Regions from separate parts of the Micromonospora humidisoli genome, predicted to be linked through region 2. Evidence: predicted binding sites of a transcription regulator. Region 2 holds the regulator's gene; the other holds the start of a gene.
The links. The regulator HrcA, encoded in region 2, represses chaperone genes, less so after heat shock. The targets are predictions, from matches to a motif close to GGTTNGCACNCTCNNNNNGAGNGTGCNAACC.
Positions count from the first base shown of each region.

Region 1: the regulator HrcA is predicted to act here: its motif matches at 7,018-7,048, upstream of groES (co-chaperone GroES).

Region 1 covers NZ_JAFEUO010000002.1:582,236-592,533, forward strand. Annotated here, with positions in the region: gene JQN84_RS08130 (DUF4142 domain-containing protein) at 1-227, opposite strand, end outside; gene JQN84_RS08135 (ROK family protein) at 358-1,539, opposite strand; gene JQN84_RS08140 (sugar ABC transporter permease) at 1,580-2,839, opposite strand; gene JQN84_RS08145 (ATP-binding cassette domain-containing protein) at 2,836-3,660, opposite strand; gene JQN84_RS08150 (sugar ABC transporter substrate-binding protein) at 3,779-4,879, opposite strand; gene ybaK (Cys-tRNA(Pro) deacylase) at 5,095-5,574, opposite strand; gene JQN84_RS08160 (THUMP-like domain-containing protein) at 5,585-6,841, opposite strand; gene groES (co-chaperone GroES) at 7,189-7,497, shown strand; gene groL (chaperonin GroEL) at 7,570-9,216, shown strand; gene JQN84_RS08175 (molybdopterin-dependent oxidoreductase) at 9,345-10,298, shown strand, end outside.
Region 2 covers NZ_JAFEUO010000004.1:820,093-830,390, forward strand. Annotated here, with positions in the region: gene ybeY (rRNA maturation RNase YbeY) at 1-313, opposite strand, end outside; gene JQN84_RS18465 (PhoH family protein) at 357-1,412, opposite strand; gene JQN84_RS18470 (serine hydrolase domain-containing protein) at 1,712-3,052, opposite strand; gene JQN84_RS18475 (histidine triad nucleotide-binding protein) at 3,139-3,498, opposite strand; gene JQN84_RS18480 (16S rRNA (uracil(1498)-N(3))-methyltransferase) at 3,878-4,612, opposite strand; gene dnaJ (molecular chaperone DnaJ) at 4,767-5,912, opposite strand; gene hrcA (heat-inducible transcriptional repressor HrcA) at 5,987-7,009, opposite strand; gene JQN84_RS18495 (DUF4870 domain-containing protein) at 7,239-7,865, shown strand; gene hemW (radical SAM family heme chaperone HemW) at 7,951-9,174, opposite strand; gene JQN84_RS18505 (enoyl-CoA hydratase-related protein) at 9,194-9,976, shown strand; gene JQN84_RS18510 (hypothetical protein) at 10,073-10,298, shown strand, end outside.

The sequences.
Region 1 (10,298 bases), on a different contig from region 2:
GCGGACTGGCCCTTCTCGGCGGCCATCGTGCCCGCCGGCATCTCCCACAGGCCGGCCAACCGGACGCCGTTGAGCAGCGTCATGTCGGCGGCGTTCAACTGGACGCCGGGTGCGGCGACCGCCATGCCGGGTAGCACGACCAGCCCGGCCAGGAAGGTGACGAGCAGCACCGCCACCCGGTGGGTCCGGTGCCCTCGCCGACGACGTACGGAATCCAGCGGTGCCATGCTGCGGTGCCTCCTCGATCCGGCCGACCTGTCCTGCCGGGCAGCGACCCCCGGCTGCCCGTCCGCCCACTGGTACGGACTGTCGGGCCGATCAGTTCACCGGGCGGCGCACGAGTCGGAAGGGGACCGTTCAGGCGGCGTCGAGCGGGTCGGCGAGGAGCCGTTCGAAGGCCAGCTCGGCGGCACCGATCAGGGCCGCGTCGTCGCCGAGTTTCGGGGTCCGCAGCCGGACGTGTTCCAGGCAGGCGGGCAGCCCGGTCTCGTTGAGCCGGCTGCGGACCTGGGCGGCGGCGGCCAGGTAGAGGTCCCGCATGGTGCCGCCGAAGATGACCATCTCCGGGTTGAAGATGTTGACCAGGTTCGCCACCCCGAACCCGAGCCAGTCCCCGGCGTGCCGGACGGCGGTCTGGGCGCGGGCGTCCCCCCGGTCGGCGGCGTCGAAGACGGCCAGCAGCGCGTCCCGGCCCCGGGCGTCGGACCGGCCGGCGGCCCGCAGCAGCCCGTACTCGCCGATCTGGGTCTCCCAGCAACCCCGGGAACCGCACTCGCAGGGGGTTCCGTCGCGGACCACCACCATGTGGCCGACCTCGCCGCCGTACCCGCCGTGGCCGGTCAGCCGGCGGCCACCGGCGATGATGCCGGCGCCGACGCCGACGTCCCCGTACAGGTAGATGACGTTGTCGCAGCCGGCGGCGACGCCCCGGGCGTGCTCGGCGAAGGCGGCGACGTCGGCCACGTTGCCCACCGTGACGGGCAGCTCGACGCCGAGTTCGACGGCGAGGGCGGCCCCGATCGGCTCGTCCACCCAGCCGGTGGTGGGACCGAGCCGAACCAGCCCGTCGGCCTTGCGGACCATGCCGCAGACCGCGACGCCGGCACCCACGCAGATCGACTCCGGCGGCACCCGTTCCCGCATCTGCTTGAGGGCGCCGGCCAGCATCGGGACGGTCTCCCCGGCGTCGAGGTCACGTGGCCTGTCGAGTTCCCGGCGGTCGAGCACCTCGCCGCCGAGACCGACCCGCGCGGCCCGCAGCCGGTCCACCTCGATCGAGTACGCGTACGCGTAGACCCGGGCCGACTCGGGCCGGACGACCAGCGACGGTCGCCCGGCCCGGCCGGTCTCCTTCGGTGTGCCCTCGCTGACCAGGCCGGCCCCGGCCAGGTCGGCGGTGAGCGCGCCGATGGTGCTGCGGTTGAGCCCGAGGGCGGTGGTGAGTTCCGCGCGGGAGGTGGCGCCGTGCACGTGGACGTGTCGGAGCAGCGCCCCGAGGTTCTGCCGTCGGATCTCGTCCTGGCTCGGTCCTACCCGCATCGTTGGTGACACCCCGTGTTCCGCCGCTGGCGTACGCGGATCAGCGGGTGCCGGAGGCGGAGGCGCGGCGGCGCGACAGCGCGTCCACGCTGGCCGCGAGGAGCAGCACCACACCGGTGACGACGTACTTCACCCCGGCGCTGTAGCCCATCAGGCCCATGCCGTTGTCGATGACGGCGACCACCGCGCCACCGAGCACGGCGTCGAGGACCCGGCCCTTGCCGCCGAAGAGGCTGGTGCCGCCGATCACCGCCGCGCCGACGGCGTAGAGCAGCACGTTGCTGCCGCCGGTGTTGGGGTCGACCGAGTTGGCCCGGCTGGCCGCGACGATGCCGCCGACCGCCGCCATGGACGAGCAGATCACGAAGACCGAGATCCGGATCCGGTCGACGTTGATGCCGGCCCGACGGGCGGCCTCCTTGTTGCCGCCGACGGCGTAGACGTGCCGGCCGTAGCTGGTGCGCTGGAGCACGAAGGTCCAGACGATCAGCAGCACCGCGATGACCGGCACCACGATCGGCACGCCCTTGAGTGAGTTGATCAGGACGTTGCGGCTGCGCTCCTGGTTGAGGATGTAGACCGCGATGCCGAGGATCAGGGTCAGGCCGCCGATGCGGGCGAGCACCACCGCCATCGGGTCGGCGGTCAGTCCCCGGGACAGCCGCTTGCGGTACCGCAGCAGCTGCACGGCGGCGTACCCGCCGATGGCGAGGGCGGCCAGCGCCCAGCCGACGGCCGGGGGCAGGTTGCGGTTGGCGATCGCCACCAGCACCTCGTCGTTGACCGAGATGTTGGCGCCACCGCTGATCAGCATCAGCACGATGCCCTGGAAGGCGAGGAAGCCGGCCAGGGTGACCACGAACGACGGGATGCCGATCTTGGCGACCAGGAAGCCGAGCACGGTGCCGATGACCACACCGGTGAGGATCGCCGCGAGCACGGCCACGTACCAGGGGTAGCCGGCCTTGGTGGCGACGTTGGCCAGGATGGCCGCGCAGACCCCGCTGGCGAAGCCGGCGGACAGGTCGATCTCGCCGAGCAGCAGGACGAAGACCAGCCCCATGGCGATCAGGGTGACCGCCGCGCCCTGGGTGAACAGGTTGGCGAAGTTGCCGGCGGTGAGGAACGACGGCCGCATGATCGAGAAGACCGTGCAGAGCACGATCAGTCCGAGGACGGCGGGCAGCGCGCCGATGTCGCCGCCGCGTACCCGGCCCCAGTAGCCGCGCAGGTGGCTGCCGACGGTGGGCGGCGGCGTAACCGCCGCCGGGCCTTCCTTGCGCACGGCGGTGGTGGTCATCGAACGCCTCCTGGAGTGGTGTCGGCGGGTCCCGCGCCGGTGCCGTTGCCGGCGGTGACCGGTTCGCCGGTGAGACCGAGGTTGCCGGAACGACCGGCGGTGATCAACTCGACGACCTGCGAGTGGGTGATGTCGGTGGTCTTCACCTGGGCGACCATCTGCCCGAGGTAGAGCGCGGCGATCCGGTCGGAGACCGCGAAGACGTCGTTCATGTTGTGCGAGATCAGCACCACGGCCAGCCCGTTGTCGGCCAGCCGGCGGACCAGTTCGAGGACCTGGGCGGTCTGTGCCACGCCCAGTGCGGCGGTCGGCTCGTCGAGGATGACCAGCTTGCTGTTCCAGAGCACCGCCTTGGCGATGGCGACGGTCTGCCGCTGCCCGCCGGAGAGGCTGGAGACGTGTTGGCGAAGCGACTTCACCGTCCGTACGGAGAGCCCGGCGAGGGTTTCCGCCGCCATCTGTTCCATGGTCGGCTCGTCGAGCACCAGCCCGCTGTGCTTCTCCCGGCCGAGGAACATGTTCTGCACGATGTCGAGGTTGTCGCAGAGCGCGAGGTCCTGGTAGACGACCTCGATGCCGAGCGTGGCGGCGTCCCGGGGGCTGTTGATGGTCACCGGTCGGCCGTCGAAGAGGAACTCGCCGGCGTCGGCCGGGTAGATGCCGCTGATGCACTTGACCAGGGTGGACTTGCCGGCGCCGTTGTCGCCGACCAGTGCGGTCACCTCTCCGGCGTGGGCGGCGAGGGCGACGTCGCGCAGGACCTGGACGGGACCGAAGCTCTTGTCGATCCCGCGCAGTTCCAGCAGGGGGGTCGCGGACACGGGGGTCTCCTTCGGACGGAGGGAAGATCTCGGAGCCCGTCCGGCGGCGAGCGCCGCCCGGCACGGGGTTCCGTGCCGGGCGGCGTCGCGTCGACGGGGTACGACGCTCGTCGTACGGTCAGCTGATGCCGTTGGCGGTGCAGAGCGCGGCGTACGCGCCGGTGCAGAGCTTCGCCTTGTCGACGTAGCCGTCGGCCACGACGTCCTTGACGGTCGCCTTGTCGATCGCCTTCGGCTCCAGCAGCACGGACGGGACGTCCCGGCCGCTCTCCGGGTCCTTGACCGTCTGCCCGGTCTCCTTGCGCTCGCCCTTGGCCACGGCGATGGCCAGCTCGGCGGCCGCGTCGGCCTCCTTCTTGACGGCCTTGTAGACGGTCATGCACTGGTCACCGGCGAGGATGTTCTGCAGGCCGGTCACGTCGGCGTCCTGGCCGGTGACCGGGACCTTGCCGTTGAGCTTGTTCTTCTTCAGCACCGAGATGGCCGCGTTGCCGAGGCCGTCGTTGGCGGAGAGCACACCGTCGATCTTGCCGCCGGTCTGGGTGAGCATCTGCTCGAAGATCGTGGCGGCCTGCGCCGGGTCCCAGTCCGGCACCGACTGGTCCGGGCCCTTGGTGTATTCCTTCGACTCGAACTTCGGCTTGAGCACCGAGTCGTAGCCGTTCTTGAACAGGGTGGCGTTGTTGTCGGTCGGCGAGCCGTTGAGGTAGGCGACCGTCGGGTTCTTGACGCCCTTCTCGGTCAGGCACTTGACCAGGCCCTCGCCCTGGAGCTTGCCGACGGCCTCGTTGTCGAAGCTGACGTAGTACTGGGCGGAGCCGCCCAGGGTGAGCCGGTCGTAGTCGATCGTCGCGACGCCCTGCGACTTCGCCTTGTCCAGCACGGCCTTGCCGGTGCCGGAGTCCAGGTTGACGATCATCAGGGTGGTGACCCCGCTGGTGATCATCTGGTCGGCGATGGTCTGGAAGGCGTTCTTGTCGTTCTGGGCGTTCTGGATGTCCGACTCGACACCGGCGGCGTCGAAGGCGGCCTTGAGGAACCTGCGGTCGGCGGTCTCCCAGCGGGCGGAGGACTTGCTGTCCGGCAGGATGACGCCGATCTTCGGCTTCTTGGCGGCATCGCCGCCGGCGTCGTTGCTGCTGGAGTCGTCGCCGCAGGCGGCCATGCTGCCGGTGGCCAGCAGGCCGACGGCGGCGAAGGTGAGGAAGCCCTTGCGCATCTGCACGGGTCCTTTCGAGGGTGGGGGAGGAGTGGTCGGTGTTTTGTTGTGTCCGGCAACGTATTCCCGCTCACAACGCGGGCGCAAGACTGCCGAGGTCAGAAGTTTGTTGGCGGCGGTAACAATTCAGCAACGCGGTTGTCACCCGCAGGACACCCGCCCCGTAATCACGCTGCGTGTCCGGTCTGCGGCCGGCTGCCGACCGCCGGCCGGGGTCAGCCGGCGGCGATCCGCGCGGTGCCGGCGTCGGTGAGGGCGACCAGGTCCGCCGGGGCGAGTTGGAGCTGCAACCCCCGCCGGCCGGCCGACACGTAGACGGTGTCGTGGTCCAGCGCCGAGACGTCGACCACCGTCGGCAGCCGCCGTCGCTGGCCCAGCGGGCTGATCCCGCCCCGCACGTAACCGGTGCTCCGCTCGGCGGCGGCCCGGTCGGCCAGCGCGGCCCGCTTGCCGCCCAGCGCCGTGGCCAGGGCCTTGAGGTTCAGCTCGCCGGTGACCGGGACGACCGCCACCGCCAGCGCCCCGTCCACCTCGGCGACGAGCGTCTTGAACACCCGCCCCGGCGGCACCCCGAGCGCCGCCGCGACCAGCGCGCCGTAGTTCGGCGCGTCCGGCGCGACGTCGTACGGGTGGGTGCGGTGGGCGATCTTCCGCTTGGTCAGCAGTGCCGTCGCCGCAGTGGCCTGTCCCGCCATGCCGGTCACGCTAGCCCGGCGGGCCGCCGTCCGCGACCGGTCGGCCGATCAGCACCGTCGGCGCCCCGGCCACCCGGGTCAGCACCAGGCTGGCCGGATTCTCCCCGGCCAGTCGCAGGTCCCGCCGCAGCTGCTCGGGCGACAACGCCGAGCCCCGCTTGAGGATCTCGACCCGGCCGACCCGGCGTTCCCGCAGCAGCGCGCGCAGCCGTTTCAGCGAGAACGGCAGCACGTCGACGATCTCCAGGCACCTGCCGAACGGGGTGGGACGCGGGGTGTCCGCGTAGAGGTAGGCGATGCTCGGGTCGGCAAGCGTCGCGTCGAGGGTGTCGGCCAGTTCGGCGACCAGGTGCGACCGGACCACCGCCGGGTCCGGGTCGTACAGGTAGCGCCGGACCGGGCCGACCGGGGCCTCGGCCGTACCGGTGCCGGTCAACCGGTGGACGGCGACCGGCTCGCCGTCGGCGGGCGAACCGTCCGCCGGCCGCCGCCGGTCGGCGGGCCCCGACCGCAGGACGGTCGCCCGGCGGGGCACCCCGGCGAGCGCGCCGCACCACAGGGCCGCCTCGACCAGGTCCCCGTCGACGCTCACCCACTCCGCCTCGGCGTCGGCCGGGACCAACGCGTGGTCGATGCCGGGGGCCACCTTCACCACCGTGTGCGGCACCCGCGCGGCCAGCCCGGTGACGAAGTCCCACGGCGGCGAGTAGGCGTCCGGGTCGAAGATCCGCCGGCCGGTGCCGGCCCGCCGCCGGGCCGGATCGCAGAAGACCGCGTCGACCCGGGTCACGTCGAAGGCCGTCGCGTCGCCGCACTCCACGGTGAACATCCCGGCCAGCCCGGCGGCCCCGGCGTTCGCGGCGGCCAGCGCGGCGGTGACCGGATCGGCCTCCACGCCGTACACCCGGATGCCGGCGCGGGCGGCGGCGAGCGCGTCGGCACCGAGGCCGCAACCCAGGTCGGCGAGGGTGCGCACCCCGGCGGCGGCGAGCCGGGCGGCCCGCCGGTCGGCGACCACCCGGCGGGTGGCCTGCTCCAGGCCGGGGCGGGTGAGGAACATCCCGGCCGCCTCCGGGCCGAACTTGCCGACCGCCCGGCGGCGCAGCTCGGCCTGGGTCAGCGCGGCGGCGGCCAGCCCGGGGGGCACCCCGCGCGAGCGCAGCGCCGCCGCCGCGACCAGCGGGTCGCCGCCGGCCACCCCGGCCGCCGCGGCGAGCACGGCCGACCCCTCGGCGGTACGCAGCGCGGCGAACTGGTCGAGATCCACCCGCCCATTGTCCGGCCCTCCCGGGAGATCGACTCAGGTGGGGCGATGTTGCGGTGTCCGGGCGGTGTCGTCACCGCAACATCGCCACCCTTGAGTTGATCATCGGCGGGACGGCGACACGGAGGGCGGCAGATTGGCACTCTCCTTGACGGAGTGCTAGCCGAGGAATAACCTGCGATTAGCACTCTCACCCCGAGGGTGCCAGCGTCCGGGCCATCCGGTCCGGATGCTGAACGCCAGGCGGACCGGCACCCGCGACGACGGCCCCGCCCGGTGGCATGTGGCAGATTGACGCTGGTCGGACTCTCGGCCGGCAACGAAACCAAGTACCCCAGGAGGGTATGCCCGTGACTACCGCGACCAAGGTTGCGATCAAGCCGCTCGAGGACCGGATCGTGGTCCAGGCGAACGAGGCTGAGACCACCACGGCGTCGGGCATCGTGATCCCCGACACCGCCAAGGAGAAGCCGCAGGAGGGCACCGTCCTCGCCGTCGGCCCCGGCCGGATCGACGACAAGGGCAACCGCGTGCCGCTCGACGTCAAGGTCGGCGACACCGTCCTCTACTCGAAGTACGGCGGCACCGAGATCAAGTACGCCGGCGAGGAGTACCTGGTGCTCTCCGCCCGCGACGTTCTCGCGGTCATCGAGAAGTAACCAACCGATTCCCGTGTCGTCGCCCCGGTCCGGCTCGCCGGGCCGGGGCGACGACGCTTCGAAGGGACATTCATGGCGAAGATCCTGAGCTTCTCGGACGACGCCCGGCACCTGCTGGAGCACGGTGTCAACGCCCTCGCGGACGCGGTCAAGGTCACCCTCGGCCCGCGCGGGCGCAACGTCGTCCTGGACAAGAAATTCGGTGCGCCGACGATCACCAACGATGGTGTGACCATCGCCAAGGAGATCGAGCTCACCAACCCGTACGAGAACCTCGGCGCGCAGCTGGTCAAGGAGGTGGCGACGAAGACCAACGACGTCGCCGGCGACGGGACCACCACCGCGACCGTGCTGGCCCAGGCGATGGTCCGCGAGGGCCTGCGCAACGTGGCCGCCGGGGCCAACCCGACCGGCCTCAAGCGGGGCGTCGACGCGGCGGCCACCAAGGTCTCCGAGGCGCTGCTCGGCCGGGCCGTCGAGGTGGCCGACAAGAAGTCGATCGCGCACGTCGCGACGATCTCGGCGCAGGACGCCACCATCGGTGAGCTGATCGCCGAGGCGATGGAGCGGGTCGGCCGCGACGGTGTCATCACCGTCGAGGAGGGCTCCACCCTGACCACCGAGCTGGAGGTGACCGAGGGTCTCCAGTTCGACAAGGGCTTCATCTCGCCGAACTTCGTCACCGACTCGGAGTCGCAGGAGTCGGTGCTGGAGGACCCGTACATCCTCATCACCACCCAGAAGATCTCGGCGATCGAGGAGCTGCTGCCGCTGCTGGAGAAGGTCCTCCAGAACAGCAAGCCGCTGCTGATCGTCGCCGAGGACGTCGAGGGTCAGGCGCTGTCCACCCTGGTGGTCAACGCGATCCGCAAGACCATCAAGGTCTGCGCGGTCAAGGCCCCCGGCTTCGGTGACCGCCGCAAGGCGATGCTCCAGGACATGGCGATCCTGACCGGCGCCGAGCTGGTCGCCCCGGAGCTGGGCTACCGGCTCGACCAGGTCGGCCTGGAGGCGCTCGGCACCGCCCGGCGCGTCGTGGTCGACAAGGAGAACACCACCGTCGTCGACGGCGGCGGCAGGTCCGCCGAGGTCGCCGACCGGGTCGCCCAGATCCGCAAGGAGATCGAGGCGTCCGACTCCGACTGGGACCGGGAGAAGCTGGCCGAGCGGCTGGCGAAGCTCTCCGGTGGCATCGCGGTCATCAAGGCGGGCGCGGCGACCGAGGTCGAGATGAAGGAGCGCAAGCACCGCATCGAGGACGCGATCGCCGCCACCAAGGCCGCGGTCGAGGAGGGGACGGTTCCCGGCGGCGGTGCCGCGCTGGCCCAGATCCGCTCGGTGCTCGACGACGACCTTGGCCTGACCGGTGACGAGAAGGTCGGTGTCTCGATCGTGCGCAAGGCGCTGGTCGAGCCGCTGCGCTGGATCGCCCAGAACGCCGGCCACGACGGCTACGTGGTGGTGGAGAAGGTCGCCGGCCAGGACTGGGGCCAGGGCCTCGACGCTGCCAAGGGCGAGTGGGTCGACCTGGTGAAGTCCGGCATCATCGACCCGGTGAAGGTGACCCGCAATGCGGTCACCAACGCCGCGTCGATCGCCGGTCTCCTGCTGACCACCGAGAGCCTGGTGGTCGAGAAGCCGGAGCAGCCGGAGCCGGCCGCCGCCGGTGGCCACGGCCACGGCCACGGTCACGGCCACCAGCACGGCCCGGGTTTCTGACCCGGTAGCACGCCAGCTCAGGGCGCACCGTCGATCTCGGCGGTGCGCCCTGACGCGTACGGTGACGGCTGCTTACGGAACGGTGACGTGGTTGGCGGCCGGCCCGGTCGATCGACGACACTGGCCCGATGAGCACCACCTCCCGTGGCTTCGCCGCGCTGGCCGGGGTCACCGCCGCCGTGGTGGCCATCGGCGTCGCCGAGCCGGTCGCCGTCCTCACCGGTCCCCGCTCCGCCCCGCTGATCGCGGTCGGCGGGGTGGTCGTCGACACGGTCCCCGAGCCGCTCAAGCAGTTCGCCATCGACGTCTTCGGCAGGTACGACAAGATCGCCCTGCTGGTGGGTACGGCGGTGCTGCTGGCGGCGTTCGCCGCCGGGATCGGGGTGCTGGCCGCGCGCCGGCTGGCGGTGGGGCTGGTGGGCATCGCGGCGTTCACCGGCCTCGGTGTCGCCGCCGCGCTCACCCGGGCCGGCGCGGATGCCGCCGACGCGCTCCCCGCACTGGTCGGCGGGGGGTTGGGCGGGCTGGTGCTCTGGGCGTTCGTGGCCGGCCCCTGGCAGCTCGACCCGTGGCCCTGGCAGCCGCCCACCCCGCTGTCCGCCACCCCGCCGGCCTCTCCGGGGCCGACCCCCACCGGTCCGGGCAGCGGTCCGCCGTCCGGGTGGGAGCCGTTGGAGTCGACCGACCCGGAGTCCCGGCGGCGGTTCCTGCGTGGTGCGGGCCTGCTCGCGGGCGCGGCGACCGTGGTGGGGCTGGGCGGGCACTGGCTCGCCGGGCGGCGGGGGGTTTCGGCGGCCCGGGAGGCGGTCGCGTTGCCCACCCCGTCGGCGGTGGCGCCGACGGTGCCGGCCGGTGCGGACCTGTCCCTGGCCCAGCTCGCCCCCTACACCACGCCGAACGGCGGCTTCTACCGGATCGACACGGCGCTGGTGGTGCCGCAGGTCGACCCGGAGACCTGGCGGTTGCGCATCCACGGTCGGGTGCGCAACCCGATCGAGCTGACCTTCGCCGAGTTGCTCGCCCGGCCGATGGTGGAGCGGTACGTGACCCTGGCCTGCGTCTCCAACGAGGTGGGCGGGGAC
Region 2 (10,298 bases):
CCGCCTGCTTGGCCGCCACCTCCGGGCAGAGCACGATGTCGCCGAGCAGGGCCGGTTCACCGCCGGCCGGGGCGCTCTCCCCCGGGCCGTGGTCGACGCTGCCCTCGTCCATGGGGAAGGCGAGCACGTCGGTGGGGCCGTCGCCGCCCATCCAACGATGGTTCAGCTCGGTCATGTAGCCGATGTCGACAAGCAGCACGGACAGCTCGGCGAGCGGGTTGACCCCCATCTCGTCGAGGGCGTGCCGGGCCACGGCGAGCACCGCGTCGGTGTCGACCTCGGCACCGGACTCGTTGGCGATCTCGATGGACAACTGTCTTCCTCTGGTTGGTTGGCGGCGTCGGCCGGCCCGTTGGTTAGCGGCGTCGGCCGGCCCGGCCGCCCTGGGCGGTCCGCCCCGGCACGGCGTGCACGGCCTGCGCCTGCTGGTTCTCCCGCTCGTCCCAGCGGGCGTACGCGTCGACGATCTCACCGACCAGCCGGTGCCGGACCACGTCCGCGCTGGAGAGCTGCGCGAAGTGCACGTCCTCGACGTGGCCCAGGATCTCCCGGACCACCCGCAGCCCGCTGGCCGTCCCGCCCGGAAGGTCCACCTGGGTGACGTCACCGGTCACCACGATCTTGGAACCGAAGCCGAGCCGGGTGAGGAACATCTTCATCTGCTCGGGCGTGGTGTTCTGCGCCTCGTCCAGGATGATGAACGCGTCATTCAACGTCCTACCCCGCATGTACGCCAGCGGCGCCACCTCGATGGTGCCGGCGGCCATCAGCTTCGGGATGGACTCCGGGTCGAGCATGTCGTGCAGCGCGTCGTAGAGCGGGCGCAGGTACGGGTCGATCTTCTCGTTCAGGGTGCCCGGCAGGAAGCCCAGCCGCTCGCCCGCCTCGACCGCCGGACGGGTCAGGATGATCCGGCTGACCTGCTTGGCCTGGAGCGCCTGGACGGCCTTCGCCATCGCCAGGTAGGTCTTGCCGGTGCCGGCCGGGCCGATGCCGAACACGATCGTGTTCGCGTCGATCGAGTCGACGTACGTCTTCTGGCCCAGCGTCTTGGGGCGGATGGTGCGCCCGCGCCGGGAGAGGATGTTGAGGGTGAGCACCTCGGCGGGCCGCTCGGTGCCACCCTGTTCGAGCATGCCGACGGTACGCCGGACAGCGTCAGTGGTCAGGGTCTCGCCTTTCTCGATCAGTTCGAGCAGCTCGCTGAAGAGGCGCTCGGCGAGCGCGTTGTCCGCGGGCGCACCGGTGATGGTGATCTCGTTACCGCGTACGTGCACGTCGCTGGTGACCGAACGTTCGACGAGTCGCAGGATCTCGTCGCCCGCGCCGAGCAGGTTGACCATGATCTTGGCGTCGGGAACCGTGATCCTGGTCTGCACCCGGGGCGGGCCGGGAGGTGAGGTGCCGGTCATAGGTCGGGCCGTGGGGCCCTGCGCCACCTGCTTCCATCTCGCGCCGTGCCCTGCTGGCGCGGCGTGCGGACGATACTCCCATCGTATCCGCTCGGCACCGGCGGCACCGTGTCACTTTTTCCGCCCGGGCGGACCGGGTGGTCGTAGCGGCCTCCCGGCCCGTCCAGCGACCGGCACCGGCCCGGGGAGCCGGCGGGTCCGGCCCGGGAGCCGGCGGGTCCGGCCCGGGAGCCGGCGGGTCCGGCCCGGGAGCCGGCGTCGGGCCGGAGGCTGGCGGTCGAGGTCGAGGGGCCGGCCGGTCAGGCCCGGAAGTCGTACCGGTCGAAGGTCTCCTGGTGGCGGGTGAAGCGGTAGGTGGCCCAGTGCATCGCGACCACCGTCCCGTCGGCGTCACGGGTGAGCCGCAGCAACTCCCCGACCTCCCGCCCGGAGACCGTCCGGAACACGTCAGGCGAGTGCGGCGTCGGCGCGAACACCGCCGGAGGTCGCCCCGCCGGATCGTCCGCGCCGCGGGCCCGTAACGCCCCGTCGTGCCAGGAGAAGACGTACTCGAAGCCCTCGCCCCACCAGCGACCCAGCACCCCGCGCAGCGGGCCGGGCGCACCCGGGCCCGGCTGCCACGGCACGATCTCCGCCGGGGCGTGTTCGACCGAGGCGGCGAGCAGCCGGTGCGGCAGTTCCAGCACCTCGGCGGCGGTGCCGGAGGAGGCGAGCACCGCGCAGCCCATCGCGCCGGGGGTGCCGTCCCCGCCGCGCCGGCCGTAGACGCCCGCCAGGAAGCCAGGCATCGCGCCGTCGTGCCCCACGTGCACCACCCGGTCGGGGTACGGGACCAGGATCAGCCCGAGCCCGAAGCCGGCCCTCCAGGTCGTCTCGTCGGTGGTGGTCACCGGCCAGCGCATCTCGTCCAGCGTCGTCGCGGCGAGCACCGCCCCGGTCGGGTCCAGCGCGGCCGGGTCGGCCAGGAACGCCGCCCAGCGGGCCATGTCCGTCGCGGTGCTCCACAGTTGGCCGGCCGGCCCGACCGCCCCGAAGTCGGTCGGCGGCTCCGGATGCGCCTCATCGGAGTACGCGTCGACCAGGAAGCCGGTCACCGCCTGCGGCCCCGGGTCGACCGAGGTGTCGGCCAGCCCCAGCGGGGTGAGCACCCGGTCGGCGAGCACCTCGGCCCAGGTGCCGCCGCGTAACGTGCCGACCAGCCGGCCGAGCAGCGCCATGCCCAGGTTCGAGTAGTGGTAGCGGCGGCCGGTGGGCAGCACCCGCTCGACCCGGGCCAGGTCGGCGACCAACTCGTCCACCTGCGGCGCGCGCAGCGTGTCCCAGACGTCGCCGTACGGCTCGCGTTGCAGCCCGGCGGTGTGCGACAGCAACCGGCGTACGGTCAGCTCGCCGTGCGCGGGCAGGTCGAGGTGCCGGCCCAGCGGGTCGTCCAGGTCGAGCAGCCCGTCGTCGCGGCACTGCATGATCAGCACGGCGGTGAAGGTCTTGGTGACCGAGCCGATCCGGAACCGGCTCGCCGGGCCGAGGACGGTGTCGTTACCGGTGCCGCCGACCTCGAAGCTCCAGAGCGGACCGTCGGCCCGGTGCAGCGCCACCGCCAGCGCGGGCACCCGGGCCTGCGCCTGGGCGCCCCGGACCATCCGTTCCAGCCGACGCCGTACCCGCGCCCCGTCGCCGCTCGGGTCCCCGTCGCCGCCCGGGTCGGTTTCCCCGTCGACCGTCGACGTCACACCAGGTCCCGGGCCAGCATCGGGCCCAGCGGCGCGCCGCCGAGCAGGTGGGCGTGCACGTGGAAGACCTCCTGGCCGCCGTACGGGCCGGTGTTGAACATCAGCCGGAAGCCGTCCCCGGTCAGCCCCTCGTCCTCGGCCACCGCCGCCGCGGTGGCCAGCACCTCACCGGCCAGCCCCGGGTCACCCTGGCCGAGCGTCGCCACGTCGGCGTAGTGCTCCTTGGGGATGATCAGCACGTGCACCGGCGCCTTCGGCCCGATGTCACGGAAGGCCAGGGTGGTGGCGGTCTCCTTGACTATGGTGGCCGGAATCTCCCCGGCGACGATGCGGCAGAACAGACAGTCGGCTCCCATCCCCCCACTCTAAAGACCACCCCACTCCCCTCCCCCGCCCCCTCCCCGCCCTCCCCCGCTACCCCCGCCCCGCCGTTCCCCCCGGTGATCAAGAGGTTCGCGTCAGAATCCGGCCGGCCGATGACGCGAACCTCTTGATCACGGGGCACACCACCAGGGGGCGGCGGTGCGGGCGCGGTGACCAAGAAGTTTGGGGCAGGAATGGGGCTGGCGATGACGCAAACCTCTTGATCACCGAAGACACCGCCAGCAGACGGCACCAATGGGACGGTGACCAAGAAGTTTGCGGCACGAATCGGCCCGGCGATGACGCAAACCTCTTGATCACCAGGGCAGGTCGGGGGCGAGGCGGGAGGGCAGCGTGGGGTGGGGTGGGGTGTTACCAGCGGGTGAGGCGGGTGGAGAGGACGGCCAGGGCGGCGGGGCCGGCGGTGGAGGTACGCAGGACCGAGGGGCCCAGGCGTACCGGGCGGGCACCCGCATCGGTGAAGGTGGCCAGCTCGGCCGGGGCGATGCCGCCCTCGGGCCCGACGACCAGGACGATCTCGCCGGCGCTCGGCAGGTCGACCGTGGTGAGCCGCTCCTCGGCCTCCTCGTGCAGGACGAACGCCGTGCCCGCCCCGGCGATCCGACGCGCCACCATGGCGGTGGACTCGTCCGGGGAGCCGGCCACCACCGGCAGCCACGCCCGGCGGGCCTGTTTGGCCGCCTCCCGGGCCGTCGCCACCCACTTCTCCCGGGCCCGTACGCCCCGGTCACCGCGCCACTGCGCCACCGAGCGGGACGCCGCCCAGGGCACGATCTCGTCCACTCCGACCTCGGTCATCGCCTGGACTGCCAACTCGCCCCGGTCACCCTTGGCGATGCCCTGCACCACCACCAGCCGGGGGACGTCCGCGTCGACGTACCCCCGGGAGGTGACGGTGAGGTCGAGGGCACCCCGGCCGACGGCGGTGACCACAGCGGTGGCGGTGCCGCCCCGCCCGTCGGCGAGCAGCAGTTCCTCGCCGACGCGCAGCCGTTGCACGGTCGCGGCGTGGTGCCCCTCGGGGCCGTCCAGGGTGACCTGGTCGGCGGGGGGCAGCGACTCGACCAGGAACAGCGGCGCGGACACGCCGATCAGGCTAACCGGCCCGGCCGGCCGGGGAGCCACCCGGGACTCCGGCCGACCGGGACGCCCCGACCGGGACGAGCCGACCGGCACGAAACCGCACGGGACCCGACCACAACAGCCCGACCGGAGGAGGCCGGCCGGTCAGCCCGACCCGTCACGCGTGGCCGTTGAAGGCGTCGCGCATCCGGGAGAAGAAGCCGCCCTGCTTGCTCAGCTCGGCGACCTCCTCGCCCCGGGTCTTGGCGAAGTCCCGCAGCATCTTCTCCTGGTCGGCGTCGAGCTTGGTCGGGGTACGCACGTCGAGGTGGACGTAGAGGTCGCCCCGGCCGGTGCCGCGCAGGTGCGGTACGCCCCGGGCGCGCAGCCGCAGCGTGCTGCCCGGCTGCGTGCCGGCCTTGACGTCGACGGTCTCGTCGCTGTCCAGCGTCTTGATGGTGAGCCGGGTACCCAACGCGGCGGCCGTCATCGGGACGGTGACCCGGCAGTGCAGGTCGTCGCCCTTGCGGGAGTAGACGTCGTGCGGCCGCTCGTGGATCTCGACGTAGAGGTCACCGGCGGTGCCGCCACCCGGGCCGACCTCGCCCTGCTGGGCGAGCCGGATGCGCATGCCGTCCTCCACCCCGGCCGGGATCTTGACGGTCAGCGAGCGGCGGGTCCGCACCCGGCCGTCGCCGGCGCAGGTCGGGCAGGGGTGCGGGATGGTGGTGCCGTAGCCCTGGCAGACGGTGCACGGCCGGGCCGAGACGACCTGGCCGAGGAAGGTGCGCTGCACCGACTGCACCTCGCCCCGGCCGCCGCACGCCTCGCAGGTCGCCAGGTGGGTGCCGGCCGCGGTGCCCGCTCCGGAGCAGGTGGTGCAGAGCACGGCGGTGTCCACCGTGATCGGGGCTTCGACGCCGAAGGCGGTCTCGTGCAGGTCCAGTTCCAGCCGCAGGATCGCGTCGGCACCGGGCCGGGTACGCGGCCGTGGACCCCGCGAGCCACCGGCCGCACCGCCGAAGAAGGCGTCCATGATGTCCTGGAAGCCGACGAACGGGCCCGCCCCGCCGGGACCACCCGGGCCGCCGGCGCCCCCGCCGCCCGGGGCGAGCGGGTCGCCGCCCAGGTCGACGATCTGCCGCTTCCGGTCGTCCGAGAGGACCTCGTACGCGGCGTTGATGTCCTTGAACTTCTCCTGTGCCTCCGGGTCCGGATTGACGTCCGGGTGGAACTGCCGCGCCAGCTTGCGGTAGGCGCGCTTGATCTCGTCGTCGGAGGCTTCCCGGCTCACCCCGAGAATGCCGTAGTAGTCCCTGGCCACTGCGTTCCGTGTCCTCATGTTCGTCTCGCGTTTGCGCCGGTCGGCGGCCGGAGCCGGCCGCCGGCCCGGACTGGTCAGTTCTGGGCCAGCAGCTCGCCCACGTAGCGTGCCACGGCCCTGACCGTGGCGATGGTGCCGGGGTAGTCCATCCGGGTCGGGCCGAGCACGCCCAGCCCACCGACGATGGTGGTGCCCGGGCCGTACCCGGTGCTGACCACCGAGGCGGCCCGGAGATTGTCGACCTCGTTCTCGTCGCCGATCAGCACCCGGGTGGTGCTCGGCTGCGCCTCGCCGATCAGCTTGAGCAGCACGACCTCCTCTTCGAGCGCCTCCAGGATGGGTCGCAGCGAGCCCTGGAAGTCGAGTAGGCCACCCCGGGTGAGGTTGGCGGTGCCGGCCAGCGCCAGCCGCTCCTCGGTGCGTTCCACCAGGGTCTCCAGCAGCACCGTGGACAGGGTGGTCATCGCGCCGCGCAGGTGTGGCGCACTCTCGTCGACGAGCGCCTGCACCAGCGGCGGAGTGTCGGACAACCGACTCCCGACCAGTTTCTCGTTGACCAGCCGGCGCAGGTCGAGGACGTCGTCGGCGGGCACCGGCGCGGCCAGCTCGACCAGCCGCTGCTCGACCCGCCCGGTGTCGGCGATCATGACCAGCATCAGCCGGGTGGTGGAGATCGGCACCAGTTCCAGGTGGCGCACCGACGAGCGGGCCAGCGACGGGTACTGCACCACGGCGACCTGTCGGGTGAGCTGTGCCAGCAGGCGTACGGTGCGGTGCACCACGTCGTCGAGGTCGACCGCGCCGACCAGGAAGCGCTCGATGGCCCGGCGTTCGGCCGGGCTGAGCGGCTTGACCCGGGAGAGCCGGTCGACGAAGAGGCGGTAGCCCCGGTCGGTGGGGACCCGGCCGGCGCTGGTGTGCGGCTGCCGGATGTAGCCCTCCTCCTCCAGGACCGCCATGTCGTTGCGGACCGTCGCCGGGGAGACCCCGAGCTGGTGCCGCTCGACGAGCGTCTTGCTGCCGACGGGCTCCTGCGTGGCGACGTAGTCCTCGACGATCGCCCGCAGCACGGCGAGTTTGCGGTCGTCGAGACCCATCTCCCACCTCCTGACGCACGTCGCCCCGGGCGCTTGCGCACCCGGGCAAGCACTCTGGCACTCGACTGTAGCGAGTGCCAGTCTACGTCGGCAGTACCGCCGCCGCGATGATCAGGACGGACCGTCGGTGCGCCCGCCCCGGCGGATCCCGGCGCTGACGCAGCGTCGAGGCCAACCTCACCAGTGTCGCTCTGGTGCACCCTTGCCGGCAGCCCCTACCGTGGCGGGCATGACTGAACCACCTCGCCCGCCCGGCGCGGGGGACGGCTATCCGCCGGACCCGAACGCTGGCCAGGGCTCGCCATACGAGCCGCCCACCGCACCACTGTCCGGCGCTCCGGGGGCGGGCGGGTATCCCCCGCCCGGCGGGTATCCGCCGCCCACCGGTGACCAGCCGCCGGCGGGTGGCTACCCCCCGCCGGGTGGCTACCCCCCGCCCGGCGCGGGTGGTTATCCCCAGCCCGGCGGCGGATATCCGACCGGCGGCACCTACGGTGCACCGGGCGGCGGCTACGCCAACAGCGAGGACAAGACCTGGACGCTGGTCGCACACTTCGGCGGGGCCGCCGGTGCGCTGATCAGCTTCGGCCCGCTCGGCTTCGTCGCCCCGCTGATCGCCTACCTGGTGCGCGGGCAGCAGTCGCCGGCCGTCCGGGCGCAGGCCCTGGCCGCGCTGAACTTCCAGATCCTCTGGTCGATCATCGCGTTCGTGCTGCTGTTCGTGAGCTGGTGCCTGTTCTTCCTGCCCAGCATCGCGGTCGTGGTGATCCAGATCCTGTTCGGGATCATCGCCGGCATGAAGGCCAACGAGGGCCAGGCCTACCGCTATCCGATGTCCACCAGCTTCATCAAGTGAGTCCCGACCGGCCGCTCCCCCGGCCGGTCGGGCACCACCGCCGACTCCGGCGCACCCCGGCGGGTGGCGGCCGGCGCAACCGTGCTCAGGGCAGCAGGTCGCGCACCACCGCGTCGGCCAGCAGCCGGCCGCGCAGGGTGAGCACCGCCCGCCCCTGCGGGTACGCCACCGGGTCCAGCAACCCGTCGGCCAGCGCCCGCGCGGCGGCGGCCCGGCCCGCGTCGTCCAGCACGTCCAGCGGCAGCCCGGAGGCGAGCCGCAGGCGCAGCATCACGTCCTCCGTGTGCGTCTCGGTCGGGGTGAGGATCTCCCGGGCCAGGCCGGGTGAGTGCCCGGCGGCGAGCCGCTGGGCGTACGTCGTGGGGTGTTTGACGTTCCACCAGCGCACCCCGCCGACGTGGCTGTGCGCCCCCGGGCCGAGGCCCCACCAGTCGCCGCCGGTCCAGTACAGCAGGTTGTGCCGGCACCGGGCGGCCCCGCTGCGGGCCCAGTTGGAGACCTCGTACCAGGAGAAACCGGCCGCGTCGAGGGCGGCCTCGGCGGCCAGGTAACGGTCCGCCGCCACGTCGTCGGAGGGGTACGGCAGCTCGCCGCGCCGCATCCGGGCGGCCAGCCGGGTGCCGTCCTCCACGATCAGGGCGTACGCGCTGACGTGGTCGACCCCGGCGGCGACCACCTGGTCCAGCGAGGCGGCGAAGTCCTCCGGGCGCTCCCCCGGCGTGCCGTAGATCAGGTCGAGGTTGACGTGGTCGAACCCGGCGTCACGGGCCTCCCGGGCGGCCTCGGCGGCGCGTCCCGGGCGGTGGTTGCGGTCGAGGACGGCCAGCACCCCGGCGGCGGCGGACTGCATGCCCAGCGAGATCCGGGTGTAGCCGGCGGCCCGCAGGGTCTTCAGCGACTCCGGGGTCACCGACTCGGGGTTGGCCTCGGTGGTCACCTCGGCGTCGGCGGCCAGCCCCCAGGTGCGGTCGATGCCGTCCAGCAGCCGGGCCAGGTCGTCGGCGGGCAGCAGGGTCGGCGTGCCGCCGCCGACGAAGACCGTGTCGACCCGGGGCGGTGGGGTGCCGCCGAGCACCCGGGCGGCGAGCGCCAGCTCGGCGAGCACGGTGTCGGCGTACGACTCGCGGTCGACACCCCCGCCCAGCTCGGCTGCGGTGTAGGTGTTGAAGTCGCAGTAGCCGCAGCGACTGGCGCAGAACGGCACGTGCAGGTAGACGCCGAAGCCGCGCCCGCCGACCTCCCGCAGAGCGGTGGCGGGCAGCGCGCCGTCGACGGGAACGGTCTCACCATCTGGAAGGACGCCCGGCATGGCCACTAGTGTGCCCGGCATGACCTCTCCCGACCGACTCGTGCGGGTCGCCACCGCCCGTGGGGTGACCACCCTCACCCTGGACAGCCCGCACAACCGCAACGCGCTGTCCACCCCGCTGATGACCGAGCTGCTGGCCGGGATCGCCGGGGCGATCGCCGACGACGCGGTCCGGGTGGTCGTGCTGGACCACACCGGCCCGGTGTTCTGCTCCGGCGCCGACCTGAAGGAGACGGCGGCAGCGTACGCCAGCGGGTCGGTGCCGGCCGGGATACTCGGTGACGTGCTGGTGGCGGTGCGGGAGTGCCCGAAGCCGGTGCTGGCGCGGGTGGCCGGGCCGGCCCGGGCCGGCGGCCTGGGCCTGATCGCGGCGGCCGACCTGGCGGTCTGCGCGTCCGAGGCGACGTTCGCCTTCACCGAGGTGCGGATCGGGGTGATCCCGGCGGTGATCTCGGCGACCGTGCTGCCCCGGCTGCACCCCCGGGCCGCCGCCGAGCTGTACCTGACCGGTGACACCTTCGACGGCCGGCGGGCCGCCGAGGTGGGGCTGGTGACCGCCGCCGTGCCGGCCGCCGAGCTGGACGCGGCGGTGGCCGGGTACTGCGCCTCGCTGGTCCGGGGCGCTCCCGGGGCGCTGGCCGGGACGAAGGAGCTGCTGCGCCGCCCGGCCGCCACGGACCTGCGCGCGGAGGTCGCCGACCTGTCCGCCCGGTCCACCGGCTACTTCCTGTCGGCCGAGGGCCGCGAGGGGGTGGAGGCGTTCCGACAGAAGCGGGACGCGGCCTGGGTGCCCCGGGATTGACCTGGTTTCTTCTGATTTCCTGCGGGAACGTGAACCGGTCGACCGACCCGGGGCCGACGGTTGGCGACGTACGCTTGGCGAACGTTGAAACGGGAGGTGCGGGTGCGGACGCGGACATTCGTGGCAGCCGGGGTCGTGGTGGCGTTGTTCGCCATCGTCGGGGGCTGGGGGGTCCGTCAACTCGACGGGGAGTTCCGGCTTCCCGTCGCCGGCCGTAGCTGCACCGTCCAGGCCGACGGCACCGTGAAGCTCGACGCCGACCAGATGGCCAACGCGGCCACCATCGCCGCGATCGGCATGCAGCGGCAGATGCCCGAACAGG